DNA from 3 places in the Photobacterium sp. WH24 genome. Region 1 is predicted to be linked to each of the others. Evidence: riboswitches for the same ligand, from Rfam matches in the RefSeq annotation. Region 1 holds a riboswitch; each other region holds the start of a gene.
What was found. A riboswitch is a leader RNA that binds a small molecule or an ion and turns the genes downstream of it on or off. The one in region 1 is predicted to bind thiamine pyrophosphate.
Positions count from the first base shown of each region.

Region 1 (10,020 bases):
CAGATTGAGGTGACGCTGAGGAAAACCCTGCACCGCTGCACGGGTGTTACGGAACAGCACGCGACCGGTACCGTGGCGGTCCATCAGGTTGTCGACCAGCTCCTGTCGCGCGGCATGCTGGGCGTGTTCGTCGCCCTGCGTGGTCAGTGTGTCCAGCAGCGGGGCAATGTCCTGCTCTGGCAGCAGATTGATCAGTGTCGCGCGGCTGTCGTCGTCCAGTTTTTTGCCGGCCAGCAGGTCTGACACGGCATCGGCGACCGGGGCGTACTGGCGCTCTTCATCGAGAAAGGCATCGTAGTCGTAGAAGCGATCCGGGTCGAGCAGGCGCAGGCGGGCGAAGTGGCTCTGATGGCCCAGCTGATCCGGCGTGGCCGTCAGCAGCAGGCAGCCCGGGGTTTTCTCGGCCAGGGCTTCCACCACCTGGTACTCACGGCTTGGCGCCTCTTCACTCCACACCAGGTGGTGGGCTTCATCGACTACCAGCAGATCCCAGTCGGCGTCCAGCGCCTGTTCGAAACGGCGGCGGCTCTTGCGCAGAAAATCCAGTGAGCACAGCACGTATTGCGCGGTATCAAACGGATTGGCCGCATCGGCAATGGCTTCGACACAGCGCTCTTCATCGAAGATAGAAAAATACAGGTTGAAGCGGCGCATCATCTCAACCAGCCACTGATGCTGCAGGGTTTCCGGCACCAGGATCAGAATACGCTCAGCGCGTCCCGCCAGCACCTGCTGGTGGATGATCATCCCGGCTTCAATGGTTTTACCCAGGCCCACTTCGTCGGCCAGCAGGACACGGGGGGCAAAACGGCGGCCCACTTCATGGGCGATGAACAGCTGGTGCGGGATCAGGCCGGCACGCATCCCGCACAAGCCGCGCAGCGGACTCTTGTGCTGCTGGTGCTGGTTTTTCAGGGCGCGGTAGCGCAGGGCGAAACGGTCCATGCGGTCAATCTGACCGGCGAACAGCTTGTCCTGCGGCTTGTTAAAACGAATCTGGTTGCTGAGGAAGATTTCGCGCAACGATACATTTTCTTCCCCGGTATCGGTACGGGTGCCGACATAGGTCAGCACCCCTTGTTGTTCTTCCACTTGCTCGACCCTGAGCGACCAGCCTTCCTGACTCTCAGTCACATCACCGGCGTTGAACATCACGCGGGTGACAGGGGCATCATGGCGGGCATACACGCGATTCTCTTCGCTGGCGGCAAACATAAGGGTGACAGTACGCGCATCCATGGCGACCACAGTTCCTAACCCTAAATCACTTTCCGTGTCACTGATCCAGCGTTGACCCAAAGCAAATGGCATAGTGGAAAAAACCTTCTAAATATTTGAAATCAAGGAGAATTGGATCCCGGCGACGATGAATAAATCAACTACACTGAAATTAAGTGTAAGCCACAAATGGCGCCGGCAAAAAAGGGGGCTAATGGTACTGCATGATGGGAGCCAGGTCACGGGCTAAGTGATGGACCCATCAAGTGAGAAAATTGTCACAATATTTTCATTTTTTGCGGTCATTAATGAAAAGCGGGTTTAGGCTTATTAATGATAGCCTTTGCCAATGGCTATTTCAGGTGAACAAGGAGACGTCTATGGACGATGCTGATAGGAAAGTCTTTGTACTTGATACCAACATCCTGTTACATGAACCCCTCGCCATCTACTCTTTCAAAGAGCACGACGTAGTGATTCCCATGACGGTCCTGGAAGAACTCGACCGGATCAAAGACAGCAAACGCGACGTTGCCCGCGATGCCCGTGTTGCTATCCGCGCCCTCGAAGATATCTTCCACGATGCCACGCCGGAACAAATCTCAGCCGGGATCCCCCTGACTGAGCAAGGTGATCACAAAGGCCGTATCGCGATTTTCGCCGATTACGAAATCCACGAAACTGTGCATGCCTTTGCCGACAAGGCCGGTGACAACCGTATTCTCAATGGGGTGCTCTACCTCCAGAATCATTATGCGCCGCGCAAGGTGGTGCTGATCACTAAAGACATCAATATGCGCCTGCGTGCCAAAGGCGCCGGGGTGTTTTACGTCGACGATTACCGGTCAGATCAGCTGATTGATGATGTCAGCCTGCTGACCAAAGGGTTCCACCGCTATCCGGCCAGTTTCTGGGAGCGTGTGGGTGAGTGCCATTCTGAAAAACGCGGCCGTTCGACCTTGCATACGCTGCCGCAAGAGCTGTTTGATTCGCCTTTCGTCAACCAGTACCTGATTGATGAAGATACCGATTTCGCTGCCCGGATTCAGAGTCTGGACGGGGAAATGGTCACCCTGAAAGATCTGGGGCATGAGCGCCTGATGCACCGCCAGGCATGGGGTATTCATCCGAAGAACATTTATCAGGGAATGGCGATGGACGCGCTGCTCGATCCTGATATCGATCTGGTGATCCTGACCGGCCCGGCCGGGTGTGGTAAAACGATCCTCGCGATGGCCGCCGCACTGGAGCTGGTGATAGAAAAAGGCATGTACGACAAGATCATTGTCACCCGCAATACCCCGGACATTGCTGAATCTATCGGTTTCCTGCCGGGCACGGAAGAAGAGAAAATGATGCCCTGGCTGGCGGCAGTGACAGACACCATGGAGGCCTTGCATAAGCACGATGTCTGCACTGACGGTTCGATGAAATATATTTTCGAAAAAGCCAATATCCAGTTCAAATCGATTAACTTTATGCGCGGCCGCTCTATCCAGAACGCTTTCGTGTTGCTGGATGAGTGTCAGAACCTGACCGCGTCGCAAATCAAGACCATCATCACCCGCTGTGGTGAGGGCACTAAGCTGGTCTGTTCCGGTAATCTGGCGCAGATCGATTCCACTTACCTGTCGCCTGTGACATCAGGCTTAACCTATATCGTTGAACGATTTAAGAATTTCGAGGGCAGCGCCAACATTTACCTCAATGGTGTGGTGCGCAGCCGTCTGGCGGAATTTGCTGAAGAAAATCTGTAATTCACTGGGCGGGATACGCTGAGCGGATCTTAAGCATTCATCGCCCGAGGTACTTCCTTAATCTTTCATCTTCCGGCTCCCCCAGCACTTGCTGGGTGGGGCCGCATACCCGGATTTCACCCTGCTCGACAAAGGCACAGTGATCGGCAATCTTTAGCGCATCGTCCGGACTGTGGGTGATCATCAGCACAGTGATCCCGGCTTCCTTGGCCAGACTGGCGATCAGATCCAGCATTTCCTGCCGCAGCGCCGGATCCAGTGCGGAAAACGGCTCATCGAGTAACAGCAGAGGGCGGTGTCTGACCAGGCAGCGTGCCACGGCCACCCGCTGTTTCTGGCCGCCGGACAGCTGCTCAGGCAGGCGATCCAGATAATGAGCGATGCCGACCCGCGCTGCCGCATCTTTGACCTGAGCCTGATCAGCGGTGCTGAGGCGCAGCCCGGGATGGATACCCAGAGCAATATTGTCAAACACGCTCAGATGCGGAAACAGGTTGTGATCCTGAAACAGGATCGACAGCGGCCGCTCGGCCGGATTCTGCCTGTCGATCACTTCACCATTGATCCTCAGTTCGCCGCTGTCCGGCTTGAGAAAACCGGCGATCATCGCCAGCAGGGTACTTTTGCCCGCCCCGCTGGGGCCGATCACCGCCAGAATATCTCCCTGCGCGACCGACAAATCAAAGCTGAGCTGCATAGACTCCTGATTATGGTGACGGTAGCAATGGCTCAGTTGAGATAAAGCGAGCATAGGTGAGGTCATAAGTTATCCGTTAGCAGTGCGGTCAGACGAGGGATGTCGGGACAATAACAGGCTTTCCACCACAGTGAAAATACCCAGGCTGAGCAAGAGCAGCAGCAGGGCGGCAACGGCGGCAGCATCCATCTGATAGCTGTCCATCAGCTGGAACAGGTACAGGGGCAGGGTCTGAAAATCCTGGCTGCCGAACAGAGCAATGGCACCCAGATCGCCCAGTGACAACACGAAGCTGATCGCCATCGCCTGGGCCATAGGTTTGCGCAGTGCCCGCCATTCCACCAGATACAGGCGCGACAGGCCGCGCATGCCCAAACTCTGGCACAGCGGGTTGTATTGCTGCGCGAGATGCAGCATTGGCTGGCTCAGGGTTTTGATGACATAAGGCAGTGCCATCAGGGCATTGACGGCCACTACCACCCAGAATGCCGAGGCAAAGACGTCGGTGAATTCGCGCAGCAGCAGAAACAGACCTGTGCTGATCACCAGCCCGGGTGTGACCAGAATAATGGTACCGATCAGCTCCAGCCCGTCGGCAGAGAGGCGGTAGCGCTGCAGCCGCCAGTAACGGCTGGCACAGAGTATGGCGATACCGCTGATCAGTGCCAGCAGGCAGGCCAGCAGCGCGATTTGCAATGAATGGCTGATCGCCTGCCACAGGGCGGGGGTGCTCAGCAGCTGTGGCAGCTGGTCATTGAGCCCGGCGCTCAGTACTGCCAGCATAGGCGGCAGTACCAGCAGCAGTACTAAGCCAATCCAGCATCCGTCCCATACCCTTGCTGTGCGACTGTCGAGATAATTCGGATGCCCCTGGCGAACCCGGCCGCTGAGCGTGGACAGCGGTCTGGCAAAGCGCTGGCCGAGCAGCACCAGCGAGCAACACAGCAGCATCTGCCATAATGCCAGCATGGCACCAGCGGCTAAATCAAAGTCGTATCTCAGCGCCTGATAGATGGCCAGCTCAATCGTGGTGGCTTTCGGGCCGCCGCCCAGCGACATAATCACCGCAAAGCTGGTAAAGCACAGCATGAACACCAGCCCGGCGATCTGAGGCAGTTGCTGACGCAGCCGCGGCCAGGCAACCAGCCGGAACAGTGGCCAGCCTTTCATGCCCAGGTGGGCTGCAAGCTGATGCTGTTCGGCCGGAATACTTTCCAGGCTTTGCAACAGCAACCGGCTCGCCAGCGGCAGGTTGAGAAAGACATGAGCGAGCAGAATGCCGTTCAGACCGTAGATGCTGAACGGCAGGGTCATGTCCAGCCTTGCCAGTGCTTGTGCCAGCAAACCGCTGTTGCCATAGATAGCCAGCAAACCAAACACCGCCACCAGTACCGGCAGCACCACCGTCATGGCAAACAACCTGAGTAATACAGTCCGGCCCGGAAAACGCCGCCGGGACAGGGCGTAAGCAACAGGGATTGCCGGAATCACACTGAGCAGAGTTGATAACAGGGCCTGTTTAAAGCTGAAGACCGTGACATGACGCAGGTAAGGATCCTGCCACAAGCTGAGCGGTTGCAGTTCGGTGGCCTGACTCAGCAGCGCGCTGAGCGCTCCGCCGACCACAAGCAGTATCAGCCCGGCGCTTAACAGGCCGGGCAGGCTGGAACGGGAGAGTAACAAGAGCTGTCCTATTGCACTACAGTTGCATTACTGGGTCAGGGCCGTCTGCCACTCGCGAATCCAGCTTTTACGCTCTTTCGCGACTTCATCGGCGGAAAATTCCAGCGACTTGGCAGGCAAGGTCAGGCTGCTGAACCCTTCAGGCAGCTCCTGGCCGGTGACCGGATACATCCAGTTGCCCGTTGGAATGTGTGACTGGAAGCCCGGCGTCAGGATGAAGTTAAGAAACTGCTCGGCCAGCTCACTGTTGCGGCTGTTTTTGAGCTTAGCGGCAACTTCCACCTGCATATAGTGGCCTTCGCTGAAGTTGGCGGCTTTGTACTTGTCTTCTTGTTCGGCAATCAGGTGGTAGGCCGGTGATGTGGTGTAAGAGAGCACCAGATCGGCTTCGCCGTTGAGGAACATGCTGTAAGCCTCTGACCAGCCTTTGGTCACAGTCACGGTTTTTTTCGCCAGTTGCTGCCAGGCAGTGGCGGCTTGGTCACCATAGACAGATTTCACCCACAGCATCAGACCCTGTCCCGGCGTTGAGGTACGGGGATCCTGGTAAATCATCGTCAGATCGTCGCGCTCAACCAGCGCTTTCAGGCTGTCTGGCGGGTTATTCAGTTTCTTGCTGTCATAAATGAAAGCGAAGTAACCGTAATCGAAAGGGACAAAGGTGTCATCTTGCCAGCCGCCCGGAATAGTGACCGCCGCGGTATCCACCTGGTGAGTGGTCAGCAGCCCGGTTTTTTTGGCTTCCGTCATCAGGTTGTTATCCAGCCCTAACAGCAGGTCGGCTTTGCTGCTTTTGCCTTCCAGACGGACACGGTTGAGGATGGATACACCATCATCCAGGGCGACAAACTGCAGATCGCAGCCGCACTCTTTCTCAAACGCGGTTTCGATGGCCGGACCCGGTCCCCAATCCGCGGTAAAAGAGCTGTAGGTGTAAACCGTCAAGGTCGGTTGAGCGGCGGCGGCAGACGTGGCGGCAGCCAGCAGGGGTAAGGTTAACAGTAAGTGTTTCACAAAGCGCTCCTGAGTTCCTGTAAGACAGGGAATTCCGATTTCTTCAAGGCGCGGGGTTGAGTGAGAGGGAAGGTTTCCGGAAAGGCACGAACCGGGGATAAAGGTGTGCTTTCTTGTCTCTCAGTTTTTCTCAATTCCTCCGCCAGCATGATCTGGTTCAGGTTCAATGGGTCCCGTACGCTGTACGATCTCAGCCCTAAGGCTCCCCATGAGAACGGCTCTCATTGTAAACGTGGCCGACACAGGTTGCCAGCCACAATTGCGGCTGGCTGTGATTCCTGAGCTGCAAGTTAAATTGTCAGGCGAGGCTATTTGATCTCATTGAGCCGCCAGTCGTAATCGTAACTGGGCGATACCAGCGTCACCGGCCGGTTGAGGTAAGTGTTCAGATGCTTTTGCAGCTCAGCCAGAGTACCGAAATCACTCTGATACCAGTCATAAATTGACGACAGACGGACACTCTGGCCGCGCACATCAACCCCTTTTTCGCTGTTGATAAAGCGCTTGGCAGCTTCATCCAGCTGCTCGTTCAGCTTATCGGCCTGCATGACCTCAGGGAGCAGATCCGGGCAGCCCAAGCTGGCACAGTTCACCACATAGTGAATACGCTCGTCCTGCCAGATAGGGCGCAGGATCCTGTGTTCAATATCATTGAGCGACAATTTTTGTCCGCGGATAGTGATCAGTTTTTCATCCCAGGGACCGAAGTTGAATATGCCGCCGAGTTTGGTGATCGAGCTGACCGGATAGTTGTCCAGAATCACTCTGACGGTCAGAGCGTTATACAGATTTACCCAGTAGGCAAATTGTTCATTGCGGTTGTAGCGGCGCGGATCCAGCGCGGTGAGTTCACTCAGATAGCGTGCCAGAGCCGCTTTATCCTGCTGGCTGACCGCGGCATAACGAAAGCGGGTCTGTTTGGGGGCGACCAGCAGATAGTCGTTGAGCAGGCCCTGCCAGAGAGTGTGGTCAATTTTTGCGGTATTGCTGGGGTTGCTGGCTTGCCACAAAGGCCAGAGATCGGCTTTGGGGGCGGCCAGTGCCGTTGAAGACAGGCTGAGCAATGTCATCAGGAGCAAGACGGTCAGGGTTTGGCGTAGCGGATACATGTGAACACCTCTGTAAAAAGATTGATATTCAACAGACCGAAGCAAGAGGGTGTTTCTTTCCGGTGCAGGCGCTTAACAAAACACCCTGCCGGAGCAGGGTGTCTGAGCCAGTCAGCAATGACAGTATAGATCAGGCCAGAAAGGCCGGGATCTTACTTTCATATTCAGCGATTTTATCTTCGTGCTGCAGGGTCAGGCCGATGTTGTCCAGACCGTTCAGCAGGCAGTGGCGGCGGAACTCGTCAATCTCGAAGCTGTAGGACTTGCCGTTGGCGCTGACCGTCATGCTTACCAGATCTACTGTCACTTCGGCGCCCTGGTTGGCGTCGACAAACTGGAAGATCTCATCAACTTCGGCATCTGTCAGGCGCACAGGTACCATCTGGTTGTTGATCGCGTTGCCATAGAAAATATCGGCAAAGCTCGGCGCAATGATGATGTTGATACCGTAATCAGCCAGCGCCCAGGGCGCGTGCTCGCGTGATGAACCACAGCCGAAGTTTTCACGGGCCAGCAGGATACTGGCACCCTGATAGCGCGGGTGGTTCAGAACGAACTCAGGATTAGGCTGTTCGCCGGCGTCATCAAGAAAGCGCCAGTCGTGAAACAGGTGCTTACCGAAACCGGTACGGTTTACTTTCTGCAAAAACTGCTTTGGAATGATGGCGTCAGTGTCGACGTTCGCGGCATCCAGCGGCACCACCAGTCCTGTGTGTTGTTTGATTCCTGCCATGGTTGTTCCCTCTTAAATTAGGCGGTGGCGACGGTGGCTTTGTCCAGCTCGCGGATGTCGACGAAGTGGCCGGCACAGGCAGCAGCGGCGGCCATCGCCGGGCTGACCAGATGGGTGCGGCCATCGCGGCCCTGACGGCCTTCAAAGTTACGGTTACTGGTCGAAGCGCAGCGCTCACCCGGACCTAAGCGATCGTTGTTCATCGCCAGACACATAGAGCAGCCAGGCAGGCGCCATTCAAAACCGGCTTCGATGAAGATCTTGTCCAGCCCTTCCTGCTCGGCCTGTGCTTTGACCTGCTCAGAACCGGGAACCACCAGCGCCTGCACATTGGGGGCCACTTTGCGGCCTTTGGCGACAGCGGCGGCCGCTCGCATATCTTCAATACGTGAGTTGGTGCAAGAACCGATGAAGACTTTATCAATCGGGAAATCCGCCAGTTTTTTACCCGCTTCCAGCCCCATGTAAGCCAGTGCTTTGGCGGCAGAAGAGCGCTCAACGGCATCGCTGAAGCTGTCTGGTGCCGGAATCGGCTCATCAATGGCAATTACCTGACCCGGGTTGGTGCCCCAGGTGACCTGTGGTTTGATGTCTTTGGCATCCAGGGTCACTACGTGGTCGAACTGTGCACCGGGATCGGATTTCATTGTCTGCCAGTATGCAACGGCAGCTTCAAAGTCGGCGCCGGTCGGGGCAAAGTTACGGCCCTGGATGTAATCAAAGGTGGTCTGATCCGGTGCGATCAGGCCCGCTTTGGCACCCAGCTCAATCGCCATGTTACAGACCGTCATCCGGCCTTCCATGCTGAGATCCGTGATAGCTTCGCCACAGAATTCCACTACATAGCCGGTACCGCCGGCGGCTGTGGTTTTGCCGATGATCGCCAGAATGATGTCTTTGGCTGTGATGCCAGGGGCCACTTTGCCTCTGACTTCAATTTTCATGGTTTTGGCGCGGGCTTGTTTCAGGGTCTGGGTGGCCAGAACGTGCTCAACCTCAGACGTACCGATACCGAAGGCCAGCGCGCCGAACGCCCCATGGGTGGCGGTGTGGGAATCGCCACACACGATAGTCATGCCCGGCAGGGTAATACCCAGCTCAGGCCCCATGACATGGACTATGCCCTGATATTTATGGTTCAGATCATACAGGGTGACGCCAAAATCTTTACAGTTCTTAGCCAGGGTTTCCATCTGGATACGGGCCATCTCACCCGATGCATTGATGTCTTTGGTCTGCGTTGAGACGTTGTGGTCCATAGTGGCGAAGGTCTTGCCGGTCTGGCGAACCTGACGGCCTTTTTCACGCAAACCGTCAAAGGCCTGCGGCGAAGTGACTTCGTGCACCAGGTGGCGGTCGATATACAGGATCGGGTTTTCACCTTCGGCGGCTACCACGACGTGGGCATCATAGACTTTTTCGTACAGCGTTTTGGCTGTGTGTGTTGTGTTTGACATTGCTCGTTTGCTCCTCGTCGTTCGGCTTACGCCTGGCGGATGTAGGCGGCGATTTTATCGCCCATGGCGTCGGTAGACAGGGCTGGGCGGCTGCCGGCCAGATCGGCGGTCAGCTCACCGGCTTCCAGTGCCTGGGAGACGGCTTGCTCAATGGCGCGTGCCGCTTCTTCTTGTTCCAGACTGTAGCGCAGCATCAGGGCCGCCGACAGGATTTGTGCCACCGGGTTGGCGATGTTTTTACCGGCGATATCCGGCGCTGAACCGCCTGCCGGCTCATACATGCCGAACTTGTCCTGGTTCAGGCTGGCCGAAGGCAGCATGCCCATAGAGCCGGTGATCATGGCGCATTCGT
Region 1 is NZ_JAGSOZ010000002.1:267,276-277,295, reverse strand. It holds gene rapA (RNA polymerase-associated protein RapA) at 1-1,311, opposite strand, end outside; gene KCG43_RS04495 (PhoH family protein) at 1,599-2,975, shown strand; gene thiQ (thiamine ABC transporter ATP-binding protein) at 3,013-3,738, opposite strand; gene thiP (thiamine/thiamine pyrophosphate ABC transporter permease ThiP) at 3,742-5,355, opposite strand; gene thiB (thiamine ABC transporter substrate binding subunit) at 5,383-6,369, opposite strand; TPP riboswitch at 6,486-6,588, opposite strand; gene KCG43_RS04475 (DUF547 domain-containing protein) at 6,678-7,457, opposite strand; gene leuD (3-isopropylmalate dehydratase small subunit) at 7,609-8,211, opposite strand; gene leuC (3-isopropylmalate dehydratase large subunit) at 8,229-9,668, opposite strand; gene leuB (3-isopropylmalate dehydrogenase) at 9,695-10,020, opposite strand, start outside.

Region 2 (10,020 bases), on a different contig from region 1:
TCTGCTGCGACAAGACTGATCCCCTGCTTCTCAAGAATGCTTCGGATCGCATCTGCCTGCGCACTCAGCAGATTATGTGCAAGCAGTAAAGGCATTGCTGATACCAGGCCCAATACGGTTGTCACCAGTGCCATGGATATCCCTCCCGCCATCACTTTAGGATCGCCATTACCAAACTGAGTAATCACCTGGAAGGTTTCAATCATACCGGTGACTGTTCCTAGCAGGCCCAGCATAGGTGCCAGCGCCGCGAGAAGTTTCAGCATGGATAAACCACGTTCCAGCCCCTGCTGTTCATCGACAATGGTTTCCAGTAATCGCAATTCCAAGGCTTCAACAGAGCGTTTTTGATCGGTGTCGTAAACACTCAGAACACGACCAAGCGGATTGTTGCCCGGGTTTTCTGGTTTCTTCAGCTGGGCATTAATTTGCTGGCGGATCCAGATCAACTTGCAGCCACGGTACAGAGCGATGATGATGCCGATCGCCAACAGTCCAAGAATAATTTTACCCACCACCCCGCCCTGGGAGAGGCGTTCTGTCAAGGAGGGGGCATGCGCCAACTGCTCCAGCATTTTGCCGCGAGACGGGTCAACAATAGCCATTTGCAAACCTGCTTGCTGTAACGACGCTATCTGACTGGCTACCGGGCCATTTTCTGGCTGCTTCAAATACGGTGTCGCCACTTGGCGAATGCCATTCCAGGCCAGATAACCCTGTTCACCAATCAAACCAATGCTGCCAAGACGGTAAGCATCCACAGTGGATTGATACCCTTCTCCATTGATATAAGAGACAGAGACTTTGCGCATTTCCGAGCTGGCCAAGATTTGCTCGTTCATTCCCTGCCACAGCCCGTTCAGCTGCTTAAGCGAAGGCAGTGCCTTAGCGTCAACGATATCGTTTACAACAGCGGTATACTGATGACGATCAGCGCTGGTGACTGACGTTTCCAGCTCCGCTTGCAAGTCTTTGGCCGTCTGGCGAACCACGCCAAACAATTCGCCCAAACTGCCAGACTCAAGCCTTAACTCTTCTTCCAGTTGAGCCAGCGATTTTTCATTTGTACTAAAAGTGCTGCTCAGGTTATCAATCTCTGTATTCAGCGATTCACGCGTTGCCAACAGCGCATCTTTTTGTGCACGTATTTCTGCTTCTGTTTGCTTAAACCCAGCTTCGCGGGTTTGATTGTGGGCTTGCTCGGATTTTTGTTCCTGCCGGGTCTTTTCCACCAGGCCATCAACAGCCAGTACGGAAGTCGACACTGAAAACAGGGTAAGCGCGAGTGCTAACGTTTTAAGTTTCATATCAGTTAGCCTCCAGATTGACAGATACAGGAAGAGAGATCAGACCGGGAGCGATTTGTTTCGACGCCATTGCAAAGGCTTTATCCAACTCAGTACCAGCCTGAGGCTCTAATGATTGCCATTGATGAGCACCGTCATTCCAGGCCCAGTAGCGCTGACCGTCGAGGCTACGCGCCACAAAAGCCACACGCCCGAGATACAGCAGATCGGCTTCAATATTTTCCGTGGTACTCAGGGCCAATTTACCCTGATAGACACCGAGTTTAGTACCGTAGTCCATTTCAATCTGGTAAGCCTCCAAAATACGACGATACTTTTCGGCATCACTGATATCGGCCTGAGCCATCATGAACTCCAGTTTGGCAATCCGTGCCAACCGTTGATCACGTTTGATAGGTTTGTCATCTTCAACCACAGATTTCAGACCATCTATCATCTTATACATCAATGGCACTACACCCTGGCGAGTTTCTTTAATGCCTGAAATCTGTTCACTTAAGCTGCTTTTTTCTGATTCCTGACTATCAACCAAGCGAGCCAGATGATCCCGATAGACAAGGAGGTTTTTCACTTCTTCCTGAAGGGCTTCAATTTCAGCCTTCATTGAAAGCGTTGCATCTGCACTTTTATCAATCTTATTCTGGCTTTGTTCGGCAGACTGATTGATTTTGCTCTCAATATTGCGGGCCGCATCGAGTGTACTGGCCCCCGCATTTATGCTCAGGCCGAGTGCAATCACGGCCAGACTGGATTTCATCATGTTCATCTTGGAGCAGTTACCTTAAGTATCTGTTCAAAAAGCAAGCCATTGAGCCAACTTCCCATAACTAGTCAATTACGCATTAAGCTGAGTGACTGGTCACACATCTTAGTTGAAAACAAATCTCATTTAAACTATAAAATCCGGAAATTTTGCTTCCGCTAAGCCCATAGCAGCACGGATCAGATCAAGCCGAATCATGCATTAAAGACAATCCGAATCGAAGACAGTGACCTGAAGAAACGAGGAAGATATAATGCGCCGGATTATCAGTTATTCGGAAAGTAAAGTGTCCAATCTCTCCATTGAATCGATTCAACAACAACTGTCTGACTTAGGCTTCCGCCCGGAAGGGATCAGAATCGTGACGGTTTCAGCAATGACCTCAGAGTTATTAGAAACTTGCACAACCCAAGAAAACGAATGTTTTTATAACTCTTACATGAATGTCATTTATGGTAAGGGAGAGCGCTACGTGCTTGGATTTCGCTGTGAAGATCCAATCGTTGATCATGCGATCATTCGCTCAGGGGATCTGTATTTCGACCCAACGTTACAGGCAAACGGCAACTTCACTTCCTATCAGTTTGCGATACTCACTGAGTTCACTGTCTTCGACATGATGAACCATGCAAAGTCTAATAAAGACTTTCCGCCAGATGTTGACTATCTCTTCAGTAAAGCAAGCAAGTTCAAAAACGTTATCGCTGCCAAATAGTATAACGGGTTGGCCTGCTCTGGTGCCTTTCCCTCTTCAGTGAATATTCAGTAAAACTTTGAGCTAATGCTCAAAGTTTTATTATTCACCTGACTTTTTAACGTTAATCCATGAGATTTTGTGCGTTGTGTGGCATAAATGTGCTTTGTGGCTCAGTTTATCTGCATCTGCGTATAGGCTAGTTTTTAGATATTTATCAACAGTTAACGATTAATAGGAAGGAATAAAGCATGAAGCCTTTGGTTTACAGTCTGATCGGTTTGTCCCTGGCTGGATGTAGCAAGGGCGTACTGGTATCTATTCCTGAAAACTTACAATCTACCGAATTGCCGGATACCGGTTTCTTAGTAGGTAGCATTGGCGCATCAACTATCTGGCCGTCTACAGGTGAAAACTTAAAAACAACACTGTATTTTAGTCGAGCCGACACAGAGCAAGATATCACTGTTTCTAACAACAATGATTCCAGTGATTTTCGCAGCCCCACGACGACAAGCTCTTTATTTTCTGTCCCCCTGCCGTCAGGAAACTATCTGCTACATACAATTACCTTTATTGGCACTGACGGCCGAAAAACTATCCATACCCAAACCGATAAACGACTGGACTTAACGTTTTCTATCCAGCCAGGTGAAGTCACTTACCTGGGTGAGTTTATTGCCAGCAGTAAAGTGTCCAGAAGTTCACTCTGGAACACTGATTATCCCAACGGAAGGGGTTATCTTACGCATAGCTATGCAATAGAAAGAGACCGTCACTTTTTCTACGAGCGTCACCCTGAACTCTCCGGAAAGCATTTCAACACTGTGACTTTAAAAGTAAGCCATTCTCAGCTCTTAAAATTTCAGCCGCAGTCCGGGCCAGAAAGCTAAACCTTACTTGTAACCTCTTTCCTTTTTAAACAATTATTACCTTTAAATACAATATGTTACTTGCAGCCCTTTGCTCATATTCAGGACAAAAAATTACCACAAAAAAACCACATTGAATGCTTGACATTGTCCAAGACGATACAGGTTCTGGGGTCCGGCCATTTCCCACAGAGTTATGCACAGCTTTTGTGGATAACGATTCGAGATTTAAACATCAAGCGTTTACAGTGTGTACTTTCAAAGCAAACTGGTACAAAAAGGCCAGACGTCGTGTCTGGCCTTCGTGTTCATTATCCGCAATTGGGTTTATTCAATTGCTGAGCATTCTGCATCTTCAATGCTCAAATTCGAGTTCAGACCAAATTGATCAAGATACTGCACTGCTGTTGGGTAGAAACCGGCATTGATTGCATCTTCAATACTGCTTAAATCAATTTTATATGTTTTCAGGCCAATCTCTGTAAGCTCAGTGGGAAGGCAACTGGATGTATCGCCTTCTTTAAAGCAAACTCCCGATGTTTCCGGAATTTTTGCGCAGCCTGAATCAGTCACAGATCCAACAGCATTGACCAGATCATCACGAGTGCCAAAAGGTGCATTCGCAGGTAAATCTACATTGAGATCTTGCAGTTCTGCCCATGTGTGGTAACCATCAGGTACACCGGTCAGGTTGGTCGTGCTGGCACTATGAATCGTAAAGACTTCGACCTTGCCCTCGACCAAATTTTCAATTGTTTCTTCATCACAGCCGGCCAGGGCCAGTAATGAGCATAAAAGTACTGCTGCTCTTGTCATTTTATTATCCTTTGTCGTATCAGGTTGTTGCCGGGAGAGTATCTTCTACAGATGAGCGGAAATCCACTTCTAATCGCGAAACTGATAGCTGGCTGCCATTTTTACAAGGCGATTGATTTGTTACCTGAATGGATTTAAATGTTACCTGTAAGTTGTCGCTTTTATTAACCGCATCTTGCTAGTACCATAGTGAAATGGCTGTCTAATACATTTCGCCAAACGTCAGAGTCGTTATATATCTCCGAATATCATGATGATTTTGCCGAAAGTTTGTACCATTTTATGTGCCAGCATGATTACTCTGTTGAATGAATCTCTTATCAGTTTGATACAAGCGAGTAATATTTTATGGCGCGCAATAACCACTCATCACACTGATATTTCAACTGCCAGAAATGCCCTGCCGAAACAGTCAATAGCTCCCGCTCCGCTTGAAATAAAATCTCCATCACGAATAGCTGTTTAATTTATGTACAAAAAGTATGCTTTATTAGGCATTGCTGCCAGTTTTACTATCTTTTTTTGAATTAACCACTATTGATATTTTTATCTGTCAGATCTTATGGTTAGGCTAGAAATTGTTTATTTCGCTCATCAAAAAAAGGAACCTAAGATGATAAAAACGTCAGTATTAGCACTTGCATTGTCAGCTGTATTTGCTGCACCTGCGATGGCTATTCCTGCTGCAGACCTGGACCAGCTTGGCCAGGGATTGGATGTGACTTACACCGTTTTGGATAACACTCAGGATGACTGGGTCACTTTCCGCGCTAAAATCGATTTCACAAACCAGAGCAGTAAAACATTGCCAGCGACAGGTTGGTCAATTTACTTCAGCCATATCCGTATGGTTGAAAGTGTCTTAACCGACCAGGTGAAAATCAGCCATGTCAATGGTGATATGTTTAAGATCGAGCCAACCGCAAACTTTGTGCCTCTGGCGCCTGGACAATCGCTTGCCATTGAGTTTGACGCTGCAAACTGGCAGGTAGCAAAAACTGACGTTATGCCGAACTGGTATTTTGTGTCTGAAGATCAGGGACAGAACATCACATCACTGATCACCAGCACCAGTAACCGTGTTAATGGTCTGGTACCCACCAAGCCATCAGAAGAACTCCCATTCGTGGCTGATTTTTCAACGCCACAGCAATGGAAACGTTATGGAAGTGCTGCCATAACCGACTTTTACGATCCTTTTACCGCACAAGACAGATACCAGCGTAATGCTGATCTCAATGTCATCAACAATGCCAGCGGCGTTATTCCTACTCCAGCCGAACTGACGCTTGGCACCGGTAATGTCACACTGGACTCGACCTGGGTTATCGTCTATGGCAATGGTTATGAAGATCAGGCTATGTTCCTGGCTAGTCAGTTAGGTGTAACTGCAGTACCCTGGTCGCCCACGACGCAAAAACGTATCAATATGGGCTGGAGCCAGATCAACATCAATGGCGTGCAAAAATGGGAAGAGGCTTACAGCCTTAACGTCGACGCCGCGAACGAGATCATCACCATAGGGGCGGCGGATGCAGCAGGTGCACTGTATGCTTCCCAGTCTTTATTGCAATTAGTCGACGGTAATAAAGTCCCTGAGGTGCAGATTACTGATGCGCCTCGTTTTGCTTACCGTGGTTTTTCCGTTGATGCCGTCCGAAATTTCCGTACTAAAGATGCGATTATTCAGTTGCTCGATCAAATGGCCGCATTCAAACTGAACAAACTCCATCTGCGTCTGGCTGACGACGAAGGCTGGCGCATAGAAATTGCAGGCCTGCCTGAACTGACAGATGTTGGCGCAACACGCTGCCATGATCCGGAAGAGAAAGCCTGTATTTTACCTTTCCTGGGTGCCGGTCCGGATGGTTCACCTGAATCCAACGGCTATTACACTGCCACGGACTATCAGGACATTCTTAGCCATGCCGCAGCCCTGAATATTGAAGTCGTGCCTGAGATCGACATTCCCGGCCATGCACACGCCGCAATCAAGGCGATGGAAGCCCGCTATGATCACTACGCGGCTCAGGGGAACATGGCAGAAGCGAACAAATACCTCCTGACCGACTTTAACGATACCACTCAGTATCTGTCGGTTCAGATGTTCACAGACAACGCCATCAATGTGTGTATGGAATCGTCTTATAACTTTGTTGATGCAGTGGTTAGCGGCCTCGTCAGCCTGCATCAGGGAGTTCAGCCACTCAAAACGTTCCATTTCGGCGGTGACGAGATTGCAGGAGCATGGATTAACTCCCCGGCCTGTCAGGATTTCATTGCCAATAATACTGATGGAGTCAACAGCGTATCGGATCTGAGCCGTTACTTTGTCGAACGTATTTCTGTGATAACTGCCAACTATGGTCTGGATATGGCTGGCTGGGAAGACGGGCTGATGCACGATGGTCAGGTTTATCCTCGCTCACAAATGGCAAACAACCAGCTTTGGGGTAACGCATGGCAGAATATCTGGGAATGGGGTGTCGCGGATCGCGCATATAATCTGGCCAATAACGACTATAAGGTCGTCTATAACCATGCAACCCACCTGTACTTTGACCACCCGTATGAGCCCGATCCAAACGAGCGCGGCTACTACTGGGCACCACGTTTTACCGACACTCGTAAAACCTTTGGTTTCATGCCTGACGACGTCTTCGCCAATGCTGACTTCACTCGCGCTGGTGCACCAATCACCAAAGCAGAAGTGGTTGCTTCGGCGGGTGTGAAAAAGCTGCTCAAGCCTGAGAATGTTCTGGGCCTTCAGGGATCGCTCTGGGCCGAAACAGTCCGTACCGAAGACCAGTTTGAAGGAATGATCTTCCCTCGCGTGCTGGGTTTGGCTGAACGCGCATGGCACACTGCGACATGGGAAGCTAATGACAACGCAGGCATTGCACTGGATGAAACCGGACGCAACGCCGATTACAACCATTTCGCCAACCTGCTGGGCCAGAAAGTGCTGCCTAAACTGGAGCAAGCTGGTATCGCGTTTAACCTGCCGGTTCCAGGCGGTGTTATTGAGAATGGTGTACTTCAAGCTAATTCGACTTTCCCGGGTCTGACTATTGAGTACTCTACAGATCAAGGCACGAGCTGGCAGTCGTACGACCATCTCAACCCACCCGCTGTCGCGGCAGGTGCCCAACTGAGAACCGTTTCAGGTCAGCGAACCAGCCGGGTAACAACGGTTAACTAAGACCATACAACCGACACACAGAGCTCCTTCGGGAGCTCTGTTTCATTTCAATGCTGACGATCTGGCTCTAATCTTATTCTGACCATACCGCCAGTTCATTACCGCTTGGTTCAGTGAAGTGAAAACGCCTGCCGCCCGGAAAAGAAAAAACAGGTTTCACAATCACCCCACCCGCAGCGATCACAGCCTGTTCGGTGGCTTCTAAATTATCGCTGTAAATAACAATCAGCGCGGCACCTTTCTCAACCTGAGAAGACAATGGCGCGGCATAAAATCCCCCATCCAGCCCCTGTTCTGAAAATGCGGCGTATTCATCACCATAATCCATGAATGACCAGCCAAAAACGCGCTCAAAAAATGCCTTTGTATTGGGTATATGACTGGCTGGAAATTCAACATAGTTGATTTGATGGTGCTTTTTCACTGGCTTTGCTCCTTTATAGCTGATTTCAATATACATAATCTACAACGAAATCTTAGCTGAGTTTGCATCGGTCAACTCGCTTGTCATCAAATTGGTGTAATTCTTTTGCTTTCTGAGAAACAACAAGGTTAGAATGACCAGCGCGAAAAAGTGCTTAAATGTATAGCTTCAGCACATCGCATCAGATTTAGAGATACGTTAGTCGGGGAGCCGTAAGGCTGAGACCACACTGTGGGACCCGTTGAACCTGATCCAGTTAATACTGGCGTAGGGAACTAGCAGAATTGCCTGTCACCTTCTCATCCTGACCAGGATGCTCGCGAAGTGAAATCCGGCGACTGTTCGTCACCCCTGCGTAATCAAGCGAAGATTTTGATAGCAAGGGATGCCGATGAACACGTCCACAATAACCAAACTTTCTCAGTCAGATAATCCTGCACGTACTCCAATTACACTGACCATTGCCGGTTCAGACAGCGGTGGCGGAGCGGGCATTCAGGCAGACATTAAAGCGATTTCAGCAACAGGTGGCTATGCCTGTTCCGTCATTACTGCGCTGACGGCGCAAAATACACTGGGTGTATCCGGCATCTTTCCTGTCAGTCCAGCGTTCGTTGAACAGCAATTGGATGCCGTTTTCAGTGATCTCGACATCCGGGCCGTCAAAATAGGTATGCTGAGCGATGCTGGCATCATTCGGGCAGTCGCAAACAAACTTCGCCAGTACCAGCCTGAATTTATCGTTCTGGATCCTGTCATGGTGGCCACCAGCGGGGATCTTTTACTGGAAGAAGACGCTATCAGCACACTGAAAAATGAACTGATACCTTTAGCCACTCTGATAACCCCCAACCTCCCAGAAGCCGTCACACTCACCCGATCGACAGGCCGGCATATCAACACATCAGCCCTGCAGCATACCGATAAAGAACTGCTTATCGAGCAGCTCAAAACCATCAGCAGCAATGCTGTATTGCTGAAAGGCGGACACTGGGAACAGGACTCATTCAGTACCGATTATTTGATCACAACCAGTGACACCGTCACTATCTCAGCCAAGCGCATCGCGACCCGAAACACCCATGGAACAGGGTGCACTTTATCCGCCGCTATCGCCTCCTACCTCGCACAAGGCTGCCCCCTCTCTGAAGCCGTCCATAAAGGTAAAGAGTACCTAACCCAAGCACTGTGCCATGCCGATCAGCTCAGCATTGGTCAGGGACATGGGCCAGTCCATCACTTCTACGCACTTCATCCGTCAAGGAATAAATGATGAATACAGCGAAGCCCTCACCTGACACTCAGCCTCATTGCCTGGGTGTCAGGGTAAAACAGCTGACATTGTCTTTTTCAGGTCAAACTGCCCCTTTATTCAGTCAGCTGGATTTAACACTTCAGGCCGGAGAATGGCATTGTATTCTTGGGCGGAGTGGCTGCGGTAAAACCACACTACTGCGGCTTCTCGCCGATCTGTTACCTCAAGATGTGGCATGGCAGGGCGAACTCTTCACATCGGATGCCCGGAGTATGAGTGATCGCGTCGCCTATATGGCGCAACAGGATCTGCTGCTGCCCTGGTTAAATGTACTCGATAATGTCTGCTTCAGTTTCAGGCTTAAACAAGGTAAAGCCAGTGAAGCCGTGCAGGAGCGTGCAATCCAGCTTCTCCAGCAGGTCGGGTTAGGTGAAAAGCTGCACGCCCGTCCATCACAACTGTCAGGGGGAATGCGACAACGCGTCGCGCTTGTACGCACCTTAATTCAGGACAAGCCACTGGTTCTAATGGATGAGCCGTTTTCCGCCCTGGACGCCGTGACAAGATATAAACTCCAGGATCTCGCCGCTGAGTTGCTGGCTCAGCGTACTGTGCTGCTTATTACCCATGACCCTCAGGAAGCACTAAGGCTGGGTCATCACCTCTTTTTAATGCAAGGCAAACCGG
Region 2 is NZ_JAGSOZ010000010.1:31,812-41,831, forward strand. It holds gene KCG43_RS13175 (MotA/TolQ/ExbB proton channel family protein) at 1-1,307, opposite strand, end outside; gene KCG43_RS13180 (DUF3450 domain-containing protein) at 1,309-2,073, opposite strand; gene KCG43_RS13185 (hypothetical protein) at 2,324-2,785, shown strand; gene KCG43_RS13190 (hypothetical protein) at 3,016-3,657, shown strand; gene KCG43_RS13195 (hypothetical protein) at 3,964-4,452, opposite strand; gene KCG43_RS13200 (family 20 glycosylhydrolase) at 5,066-7,654, shown strand; gene KCG43_RS13205 (VOC family protein) at 7,728-8,078, opposite strand; TPP riboswitch at 8,272-8,369, shown strand; gene thiD (bifunctional hydroxymethylpyrimidine kinase/phosphomethylpyrimidine kinase) at 8,470-9,351, shown strand; gene KCG43_RS13215 (ABC transporter ATP-binding protein) at 9,351-10,020, shown strand, end outside.
Region 2: it holds a riboswitch for thiamine pyrophosphate, as region 1 does, so the genes downstream of both, thiD (bifunctional hydroxymethylpyrimidine kinase/phosphomethylpyrimidine kinase) here and thiB (thiamine ABC transporter substrate binding subunit) in region 1, are expected to answer to the same signal.

Region 3 (10,020 bases), on a different contig from region 1:
CAACCTGGTGGTGCTGCCGCTGCCCACACCGCTGCCGGCAATGGCCTACACCCTGTTCTGGCCACAACATCAAGAGAATGATCCTGGCCATTGCTGGTTACGCCAGATAATCATTAACGGATGCCGCGAATTGTCCAGTCGATAATTGCAGCCTCTCATTAAAAGCGCTACCGTTACCGGATCGGCCTGCTGCTGCCGTCAGGGTGACCAAGGGGCAGGTTTAGAGCATCCCCATTCGGATGACAACAACAGAAAGGAATATAGACAGATGCAATCAGTGATCTCACAACGCGTGGCACAGATTCGCCAGTGGCTGGAAGCGGAACAACTTGACGCCCTGGTGATTCCGCATGAAGACGAATACCTGGGCGAATACATTCCCGAACACAACGAGCGCCTGTTATGGGCCACCGGATTTACCGGTTCTGCCGGCGCAGCGGTGATCGGCCGTGACACAGCGGCCATGTTCGTCGATGGCCGCTATGTGGTTCAGGTTCGCAAGCAAGTGCCGGGCGATGTGTTTGAATACCGTCATCTGATCGAAGAGCCACCAATGCACTGGGTGCAGGAGCATTTGCCGGCCGGCAGTAAAATCGCAGTTGATCCCCGGCTGCACAGCGGTGCCTGGCTGGCACGCGTCCAGCAACATCTCGACAAAGATCAGCAGCTGGTGCTGATCAGCAGTAATCCGATCGACGACCTGTGGCACGACCGTCCGGCCCCGACTCTGTCCGATGCCAGACTGATGGGCCTGGATTTTGTCGGCCAGAGCAGCCAGGACAAACGTGCCGGCATTGCGACCAGCCTGCAGAAACAAAAAGCCGATGCCGTACTGCTGACCCAGCTCGACAGCATCGCCTGGCTGCTCAACGTGCGCGGCAGCGATGTGCATTGCCTGCCGGTACTGCTGTCAGCAGCGATTGTGCATCAGGATGCCAGCGTCGATTTCTTTATCGATCAGGCCCGCCTGCCTGCTGAGTTTGCGGCGCATGTTGGTGAAGGTGTCCGCGTTCAGGCCCCTGAAACCCTGAAAAATAGCCTGACAGCCCTGAGCGGCAAGCGGGTGCTGCTTGATCCGGCCACCAGCAATGCCTGGGCCGGGCAGACACTGCGCGACGCCGGCGCGGTTATTATCGAAGGGGCTGATCCCTGTATGCTGCCAAAAGCCGCGAAAAACCCCACCGAAGTGGCCGGTATGAAAGCCAGTCACATCCGCGATGGTGTCGCCGTGTCCAGATTCCTGGCCTGGGTCGACCGTCAGGTGGCGGCCGGCAACCTGCTGGACGAAGCAACACTGGCCGATCAGTTGTGGCAGTTCCGCATCCAGGATCCGAGCTGCACTGACGTCAGCTTTGACACCATTTCCGCGGCCGGCGGCAACGCGGCCATGTGTCACTACAACCACAACAACCAGCCTGAGCCGGGCGTCCTGCAAATGGACAATGTCTATCTGGTCGATTCAGGCGGTCAGTACCCCGACGGCACCACAGATATCACCCGCACCATTGCCATTGGCAATCCTGATGCCGAAGTGAAGCAAACCTTCACTCTGGTTCTGAAGGGTCATATTGCTCTGTCGACCGCCCGCTTTCCCCGCGGCACAACAGGATCTCAGCTCGATGCCCTGGCGCGCCAGCACCTGTGGGCCCATGGCTTTGATTTCGACCACGGTACCGGCCACGGTGTCGGCCATTTCCTGAACGTGCATGAAGGGCCGCAGCGTATTTCAAAAGCACCGAATCCGACCGCCCTGCTGCCGGGTATGGTGCTGTCCAACGAACCGGGTTACTACCGTGCCGATGCTTTTGGTATCCGTATCGAAAACCTGGAGCTGGTGATAGAAGTGGCAACCGAGGGCGACATGACAGTACTGGGCTTCGAGTCGCTGACCCGTGCCCCGATTGACCGCCGCCTGGTGGATCTCAGCTTGATGACAGAGACAGAGCTCGACTGGCTGAACCGTTACCATCAAACCGTGTTCGATGTCATCAGCCCTTCTCTGCAGGGTGAGGATCTGAGCTGGCTGCAGCAAGCCACGGCACCGCTCAGTCGTTAACACTGAAATCTATTGATCTTCACACTCTCAGCCCGGCCATGTATGCGCTGGGCTTTTTTATCACTGTCAGGCTCACACTTCAGTTAATCAAACACATAAAAGCCAGAACACTAGTAACAACCACCACTATTGATTGTTTTCACAACATAATAATGCCGTTAGCATCCCCAATGAAATTATACTCACTAGAATTCATAAGGTTATGCTATGAAAAAATATGTTCTCTATGCGTTAGGCTGCTTATCTTTTGCCGCCTTCGCCAATACTAATCCGCACCTGGAAAGCTATACCAAATCGGTCAGCCAGACATTAAGCAAAGGCCAGCGTGTCAACTTTACCGTTAACTTTTCCCTGCCGCCTGCTGACCGACGCCATCTGGTCACGCTGGGTTTTGATAACAATCAACCCAGCGCTATGGACTGTACAATCAGTATTTACAATGCCGCCAGCCAGAGACTGCATTATCTCGACTGTCGTCCGGGCTGGGGAGAATTACATTTTGATACGCCAAACGAGTATTATCAGAATGGCTACCGCGCCGTTATTTCCCTCTATAACGCCAACTTCAGTAAGCCGAGCCAGCGCTTCGAAGGTAACTTCCGCTTTAACTTTGGCGAAAGCAGCAGCATAGACAATGATCGCCTGCCTACCTGGTGGAAAAAAACCTATGAGGTTGTCGGGCTGGATGCCTATACCGACTACGATGGTGACGGCTTCACTCTGATGCAGGAATATTTCGGCAACAGTAAACCCAACGATGCCGCCAGCTTCCCGGATCACGATCCGGTGATCGATTTTGATGAGACACTGACCGCAGGCACCTCAATCTATGCCAGTTTTGGCACGCCTGTGACCAAATGGCTGGAAATTACGCCCTACAACAATAAAAAAGTGAAGTCACTGGAATTGATCGTAGATACCACAGCCAATGCGCGTAATCAGTCTGTCGTGGCCTTCTTCTACAACGAGAACAATGAACGTATTTATCCCAGTTACCTGAAATATCCATCCGGGAATTTGTCTGTCTTTTTTGACCAGCCGGTTGAAGTGCAGAAGTTGAAAGTGGAGCTGACTGCCCGTCATTACTCCTCCAATATCACCGCCCGCTATGACGCCAAAGTCAATGCTGTCTTTACCGAATAAGTAACGTAAAAAATCAGGCTGATATCATTCATCAGCCTGATTTTGTCATCAACACAAACCCGAGTGCCGACTTAGAGCGGCAGTCCGGAATAGGCGTGATGCCAGTCTTTCCACACCACCTCAAAACCGTGCTGTTTCACTGCATCGGCAACATCAGCCACGGCACGCTCATCACTGATAGCAAACTGCTCCAGCTCAGGTTCATCATCGGCATAGCCGCCAGGCTGGGTTTTGGAGCCCGCCGACATACTGGTGATCCCTAGTGGCAACACATTATCGCGAAAATGCGGCGACTCCCGGGTCGACATGGACAACTCGACTTCAGGATTAAACAGCCGGTAGGCACAAATCAGCTGCACCAGCTGGCGGTCGCTCATCACAGACTTCGGCTCCAGCCCCCCCGTGCAGGGGCGCAGGCGCGGAAAGGAAATCGAATAACGGCTCTGCCAGTAAGTGCGTTCGAGATAATCCAGATGACTGGCGGTAAAAAAGCAATCTGTGCGCCACTCCTCCAGGCCAATCAGGGCACCAATACCGATTTTGTCGATCCCGGCGCGTGCCAGCCGATCCGGCGTTGCCAACCTGTATTCAAAATCCATTTTATTGCCGCGCAGATGATGCTTGGCGTACGTCGGAGCACTGTAAGTTTCCTGATACACCATGACCGCATCCAGCCCCAGGGTTTTCAGCTCAGCATACTCGTGCTGATCCAGCGGCTGGACTTCCATCGACAGATAACTGAAGTGGCGTTTAATCGCCGGCACACATTCGCGGAAATAGGCCATGCCGACCTTGCGCTCGTGCTCACCGGTGACCAACAGCACATTATCGAAGTTTAATGCCTTGATCGCTGCACATTCCCGCTCAATCTCGTCAAGATTTAACGTCCGTCGCTTGATCTTGTTTTCCATGGTAAAACCGCAATAGGTGCAGCTGTTGGCACAGAGGTTCGACAGGTACAAAGGGACATAAAACCCGATTGTCCGGCCAAAACGCTGCCGCGTCAGCGCGGCAGACTGCTGCGCCATCTGCTCGAGATACGGTTCCGCCGCAGGCGAAATCAGTGCTTTGAAATCTTCCAGATCGCGCTTTCGTCTACTGAGTGCCCGCTCGACATCTGCAGCTGTTTTACTGTAAATCGACATCCGGACATCATCCCAGTCCAGCTGCCGCCATACATCCACATAACTCATGGCGTCTCCTTACGCGCTGGCGTCTAAAAACGCAGTTAACGGGCTGGACGCCACGGCATGGCTGACTTTACCGGCCAGGCCGGCTTCGTACGCCATCCGGCCGCTCTCCACTGCCAGTTTAAAGGCCAGCCCCATCGCAACCGGATCCGCCGCTGCCGCAATCGCCGTATTCACCAGCACAGCATCTGCACCGCGTTCCATGGCTTCAGCCGCATGTGAAGGGGCGCCGATCCCGGCATCTACAATCACAGGCACCCGGGCCTGATCGATAATGATGTCGAGAAAATCACGCGATGCCAGTCCTTTATTTGAACCTATCGGTGCGCCAAGAGGCATCACAGCTGCACAGCCCACTTCCTCCAGCCGCTTACACAACACAGGGTCAGCATGGCAGTAGGGCAGCACAATGAAGCCTTGTTTGACGAGCGCTTCGGCTGCCGCCAGCGTTTCAATAGGATCCGGCATCAGGTATTTCGGGTCTGGATGGATTTCCAGTTTCAGCCAGTTTGTTCCCAAAGCTTCACGGGCCAGCTGCGCGGCAAAGATCGCTTCTTTCGCATTCTTGGCCCCCGAGGTATTCGGCAGCAGGTTGACCCCCGCTTCGCGCAGCGGGGAAAGAATGTCGTCATCACGGTTATCAATATCCACCCGTTTCAGTGCCATGGTCACCAGCTCAGAACCGGATGCTAGAATTGACTGTGCCATTATGTCCCGGCCGGCATATTTGCCCGTACCGGTAAAAAGTCGGGATGAAAAGGTTTTATCGGCAATGGTCAGCATGTCAGCCTCCTGCTATCGCTTGAAACAAGGCGATTTCATCGCCGTCATTGAGCCGCTGATCGGCCCAGAACTCGCGGCCCAAAATGGCCTGATTGAGTGCAACGGCCGTCGCATCCAGCGGCATGGTCAGTTGCTCCAGCAACTGTTGCAGCGAGCTTTCCGCCGCCAGCTGCATGGCTTTATCGTTCACCAGAACGGTTATTGTGGTCATAAAGATTCCTTACTGCATACAGGACATTGAGGGTTGGCTGGCAAGGTAAACTGCTGCCATTGCAGGCTGAGGCCGTCGAACTGGCGGAACTGGCGGACACAGAGATCACCGCTGTCGGTGATGGCTTTCACCGCCTGCAGCGCCTGAAAGGTTCCCATAATGCCGACAACAGGCCCGGCAATACCTGTCTCACTGCAATTTTGCGGTGCTTGCATTTCCCCCTGAGGAAATAAGCAGTGGTAGCAAGGCCCCTGCTGTGCGCGAAAATCAAAGCTCATCAGCTGTCCCTGCCAGCGAATCGCCGCGGCAGAGATCAGCCGCTTGCCGTGTTCAAAGCAGGCCTGATTAATGGCATGCCGGCTGACAAAGTTATCGGTGCAATCAAGCACCACATCAGCCAGACTGATTTCCATCGCCAGTTGCAGCTTGACCAGTCTGGCCGTCACTGCGCGGGCACGGATCAGCGGATTGAGCGCTTTGACCTGCGCCACGGCGGCCTGCGCTTTGCTCTCACCCTGATTATCATCACGGTAGATAATCTGGCGCTGGAGGTTAGAACGCTCGACACGATCGCCATCGGCAATCACCAGACTGCCAACGCCCGCCGCCGCCAGATATAAGGCCGCCGGCGCACCAAGCCCACCTGCACCGATAATCAGCACTCTGGCTTGTTGCAGGGCCTGCTGGCCCTGCTCTCCGATTTCCGGTAGCTGTACCTGGCGCTGATAGCGCAAAAAAGACTCGTCTGTCAGCATGACTACCTCACCAGCTTGTCAGCAAATGCCGCCAGTGCCTGCTCGGTATCCTCAGCGGCTGTAACGGCACGCACCACTGCCACACAGGACACGCCTGTCTGCCAGACATCCGCAACATTGGTGAGATCAATACCACCAATGGCAACGGTCGGGTAACGGCCAGCCACAGTATTCAGGTGCTCTTTTAACTGGGCGACACCCTGTGGCGGAGTCGGCATGTCTTTGGTTGGGGTCGGGAAAATATGGCCGATCGCCACATAGCTGGGTGCCAGTGCCAGACCGCGTTGCAGCTCAGCTGCTGTTCGGGTTGACACCCCCAGCCGGATATCTGCCTGGCGCAGCGCATCAAGATCCGCGATATCCAGATCTTCCTGCCCCAAATGCACACCATAAGCACCGTGCCTGAGCGCCAGCTGCCAGTAGTCGTTAATAAACACCTGGGCGTTGTGCTCCCGGCCCAGACGAATCGCTTCAATAATCTGCGCTTCCAGCTCAGGATGGGCCGGATCTTTGATCCGCAGCTGAACGGTTTTCACCCCCAGTGGCAGCAACCTGGCAATCCAGCGGACATGGTCAACAACAGGATAGAGCGGCCCGATGCCGCCCTCCATAACAGGAAATGACGCTTGCATCACATCACTCATGCCTGCTCTTCCTCATGGCTTTTTGCCTGATGGTAGAGCTCGCTGCCCTTGTCACGAAACTCCTCCGCTTTCTGGCGCATCCCTTCCAGCGGATCATCAAGCATTTGAATCACCTGGGCGTCTTCTTGCGCTTTAGCGTAGTCCCGCACTTCCTGAGAGATCTTCATGGAACAGAATTTCGGTCCGCACATTGAGCAGAAGTGGGCTACTTTGCCCGATTCCTGTGGCAAGGTTTCATCATGGAAAGCCCGCGCGGTATCCGGGTCCAGCCCCAGGTTGAATTGATCTTCCCAGCGGAATTCGAAACGGGCTTTGGACAGGGCATTATCACGCACCTGTGCGCCCGGATGTCCTTTGGCCAGATCAGCGGCGTGGGCACACAGCTTGTAGGTGATCAGACCGGTTTTAACATCGTCTTTGTTCGGCAGGCCAAGGTGTTCCTTGGGGGTGACATAGCACAGCATGGCGCAGCCAAACCAGCCAATCATCGCCGCACCTATACCTGAGGTAATGTGATCATAGCCAGGGGCAATGTCCGTCGTCAGTGGGCCTAATGTATAAAAAGGCGCTTCATGGCAGTGCTTGAGCTGTTCATCCATGTTTTCTTTGATCAGGTGCATAGGCACATGCCCCGGCCCTTCGATCATCACCTGGACATCGTACTCCCAGGCTACCTTAGTCAACTCACCTAAAGTCCGCAGCTCACTGAACTGGGCTTCATCATTGGCATCAGCGACCGAGCCGGGACGCAACCCGTCACCCAGCGATAGGGAGATATCGTATTGGGCACAGATTTCGCAAATCTCGCGAAAATGCTCATACAGAAAACTTTCTTTGTGGTGCGCCAGGCACCATTTCGCCATGATAGAACCACCGCGAGAAACAATCCCGGTTACCCGCTTGGCGGTCATAGGGACAAAGCGCAGCAGCACACCGGCGTGGATGGTAAAATAGTCAACGCCCTGCTCCGCTTGCTCCAGCAAGGTGTCTCGAAAGACTTCCCAGGTCAGGTTCTCAGCAACACCGTTCACCTTCTCCAGCGCCTGATACATAGGGACAGTCCCGATGGGCACCGGGCTGTTGCGGATGATCCATTCGCGGGTTTCATGAATATTTCGGCCCGTCGACAAATCCATCACGGTATCGCCGCCCCAGCGGGTCGACCACACCAGTTTTTCCACTTCTTCTTCAATTGAAGAGCTCACGGCCGAGTTACCAATATTGGCATTCACTTTCACCAGGAAGTTGCGGCCAATGATCATCGGCTCGGATTCCGGGTGGTTGATGTTCGACGGAATAATCGCGCGGCCTTCAGCCACTTCCCTGCGCACAAACTCGGCTGTGATGTCTTTGGGCAGATTGGCACCGAAGCTGTGTCCCGGGTGCTGCTGGTTTAGCACCTCATCACGGTATTGAGCGCGGCCCATGTTTTCCCGGATCGCGATATATTCCATTTCCGGGGTGATAATGCCCTGCCGGGCATAGTGCATCTGAGTCACACACTGGCCAGCTTGAGCACGGCGTACACGGGCTCGGTGAGCAAAACGTAGATCTTCAAGTGTATCGTCGGCCAGACGCTCTTTGGTATAGGCAGAGCTCAGTTCATCAAGCAGTTCGGTATCGCCGCGCTCCTCGATCCAGCTTTCACGCAGTTTTGGCAACCCGTTATAGATATCAATAGATTGGTCAGGATCGGTATAAAAGCCTGAAGTGTCATAAACTCGAATCGGTTCATTAGGCTCAAAGATAGGGTTGTTCTTATCGCCACCGACCAGGGAATCGGCCTGAGCGATTTCACGCATACCAACACGGATATCATCCCGGCTGCCGGTGACATAGACTTTCCGTGAATTAGGGTAGGCTTGGGTGGTGAGTGAATCAATGAATTGTTTCGCTTCCAGTCTCGCTTGTTTGCGACTCGACATAGCAATTTCCTTTTTCAAAGTTAGGGAAGTTGCTTGACGGATGGGCGCGTAAACAAGAGGCGGACACATGTAGGGCGTGTCGCATCGTCTGATACAGCAGCAGTACAAATATGGTACAGCTAGGCAGATGATTTACTCTTGTTCCCTTCGCAGATACTAATCTGATCAGGTTCAACGGATCCCGCAATGCGGTCTCAGCCAGTTGGCACTCCGACAAGTTTCAGTCAAAGAGTATAAGGAAGCATCACCCTCTCAGCAAGTCGTCTTTTTCATCCCCACATCACTACAGCGTTTTCTGCTGGCAGATCAGCACATCACACTTCAGGTGTTGCGCCAGTTCATAACGTAAATCACCCAGCCAATGTATTCCGGGTTTGTAGTTACCCGTGATCACTAAATCGACTTTGATCGTCTTCCCCAGCGCAATCAGATGTTTGGCAACATCACCATCGGCCAGATGGATAGCCGCAATCGGATGCGGTGAGTGTTTTGCCAGAGCGGACAACTGAGCCATTCTTTTCAGCTCCTGCTCGTTATGCGCCTCGTCGAGTTGTAAATCGATATCCAGAAAGCTGACATTCCCTACACCAGGTTCTACATATGCCAGATGCAGATCCGCATTATTTTGCTCTGCAATCACGCCTGCTTTTGCAACCAACTGTTTTACATTCAAATCATCAGGGTTGATTGCCAGTAAAATGGTATGGTACATACCCATAATCACCTCTACTCCTGCTAGGATTAGTGCACAATGTAAACCTTCACGTGAAAAAGCAAGTCACTCTGTGGCAGCAGGATTTACTCATGCCTTTTTCACAATAGCATGTAATGACTTTGTCACCATCAGGGCTTTCTATGAACCAACTGATTATTCTGGGCTATGTTGCTATGGGCGGGGCGCTCGGGGCCTGTTCACGCTACCTGATTGCCGAACTCTCTGTGATTTTATTAGGCAAGGGATTTCCGTACGGGACACTGGCCGTCAACATCACAGGCTCTTTGATTATGGGTATGCTGAGCTCAGCACTTAACCAGGGCATGATAGAAGCTACACCTTGGCGCCCATTGATTGGCATCGGTATGCTGGGTGCTTTAACAACTTTTTCCACATTTTCGATGGATAACCTGATACTGCTCCAGCAAGGCGCCTATATCAAAGCTGGCTTAAATATTATGCTGAACTTATCTCTGAGCCTATTTGCTTGCTTCGTTGGATTTCAGTTGCTTCAGCGTGGATAGGCGGATGAATTGCCTATTGCGTCTAAAAGGGAAGTGAGGTTCACTCCAAGCCCTAACATAGGCCTGTGAGTGAA
Region 3 is NZ_JAGSOZ010000014.1:91,842-101,861, forward strand. It holds gene KCG43_RS16515 (LysR substrate-binding domain-containing protein) at 1-145, shown strand, start outside; gene KCG43_RS16520 (aminopeptidase P family protein) at 269-2,056, shown strand; gene KCG43_RS16525 (hypothetical protein) at 2,264-3,199, shown strand; gene thiH (2-iminoacetate synthase ThiH) at 3,271-4,392, opposite strand; gene KCG43_RS16535 (thiazole synthase) at 4,402-5,172, opposite strand; gene thiS (sulfur carrier protein ThiS) at 5,174-5,383, opposite strand; gene KCG43_RS16545 (HesA/MoeB/ThiF family protein) at 5,380-6,138, opposite strand; gene thiE (thiamine phosphate synthase) at 6,141-6,782, opposite strand; gene thiC (phosphomethylpyrimidine synthase ThiC) at 6,779-8,707, opposite strand; TPP riboswitch at 8,833-8,930, opposite strand; gene KCG43_RS16560 (universal stress protein) at 8,991-9,419, opposite strand; gene crcB (fluoride efflux transporter CrcB) at 9,563-9,946, shown strand.
Region 3: it holds a riboswitch for thiamine pyrophosphate, as region 1 does, so the genes downstream of both, thiC (phosphomethylpyrimidine synthase ThiC) here and thiB (thiamine ABC transporter substrate binding subunit) in region 1, are expected to answer to the same signal.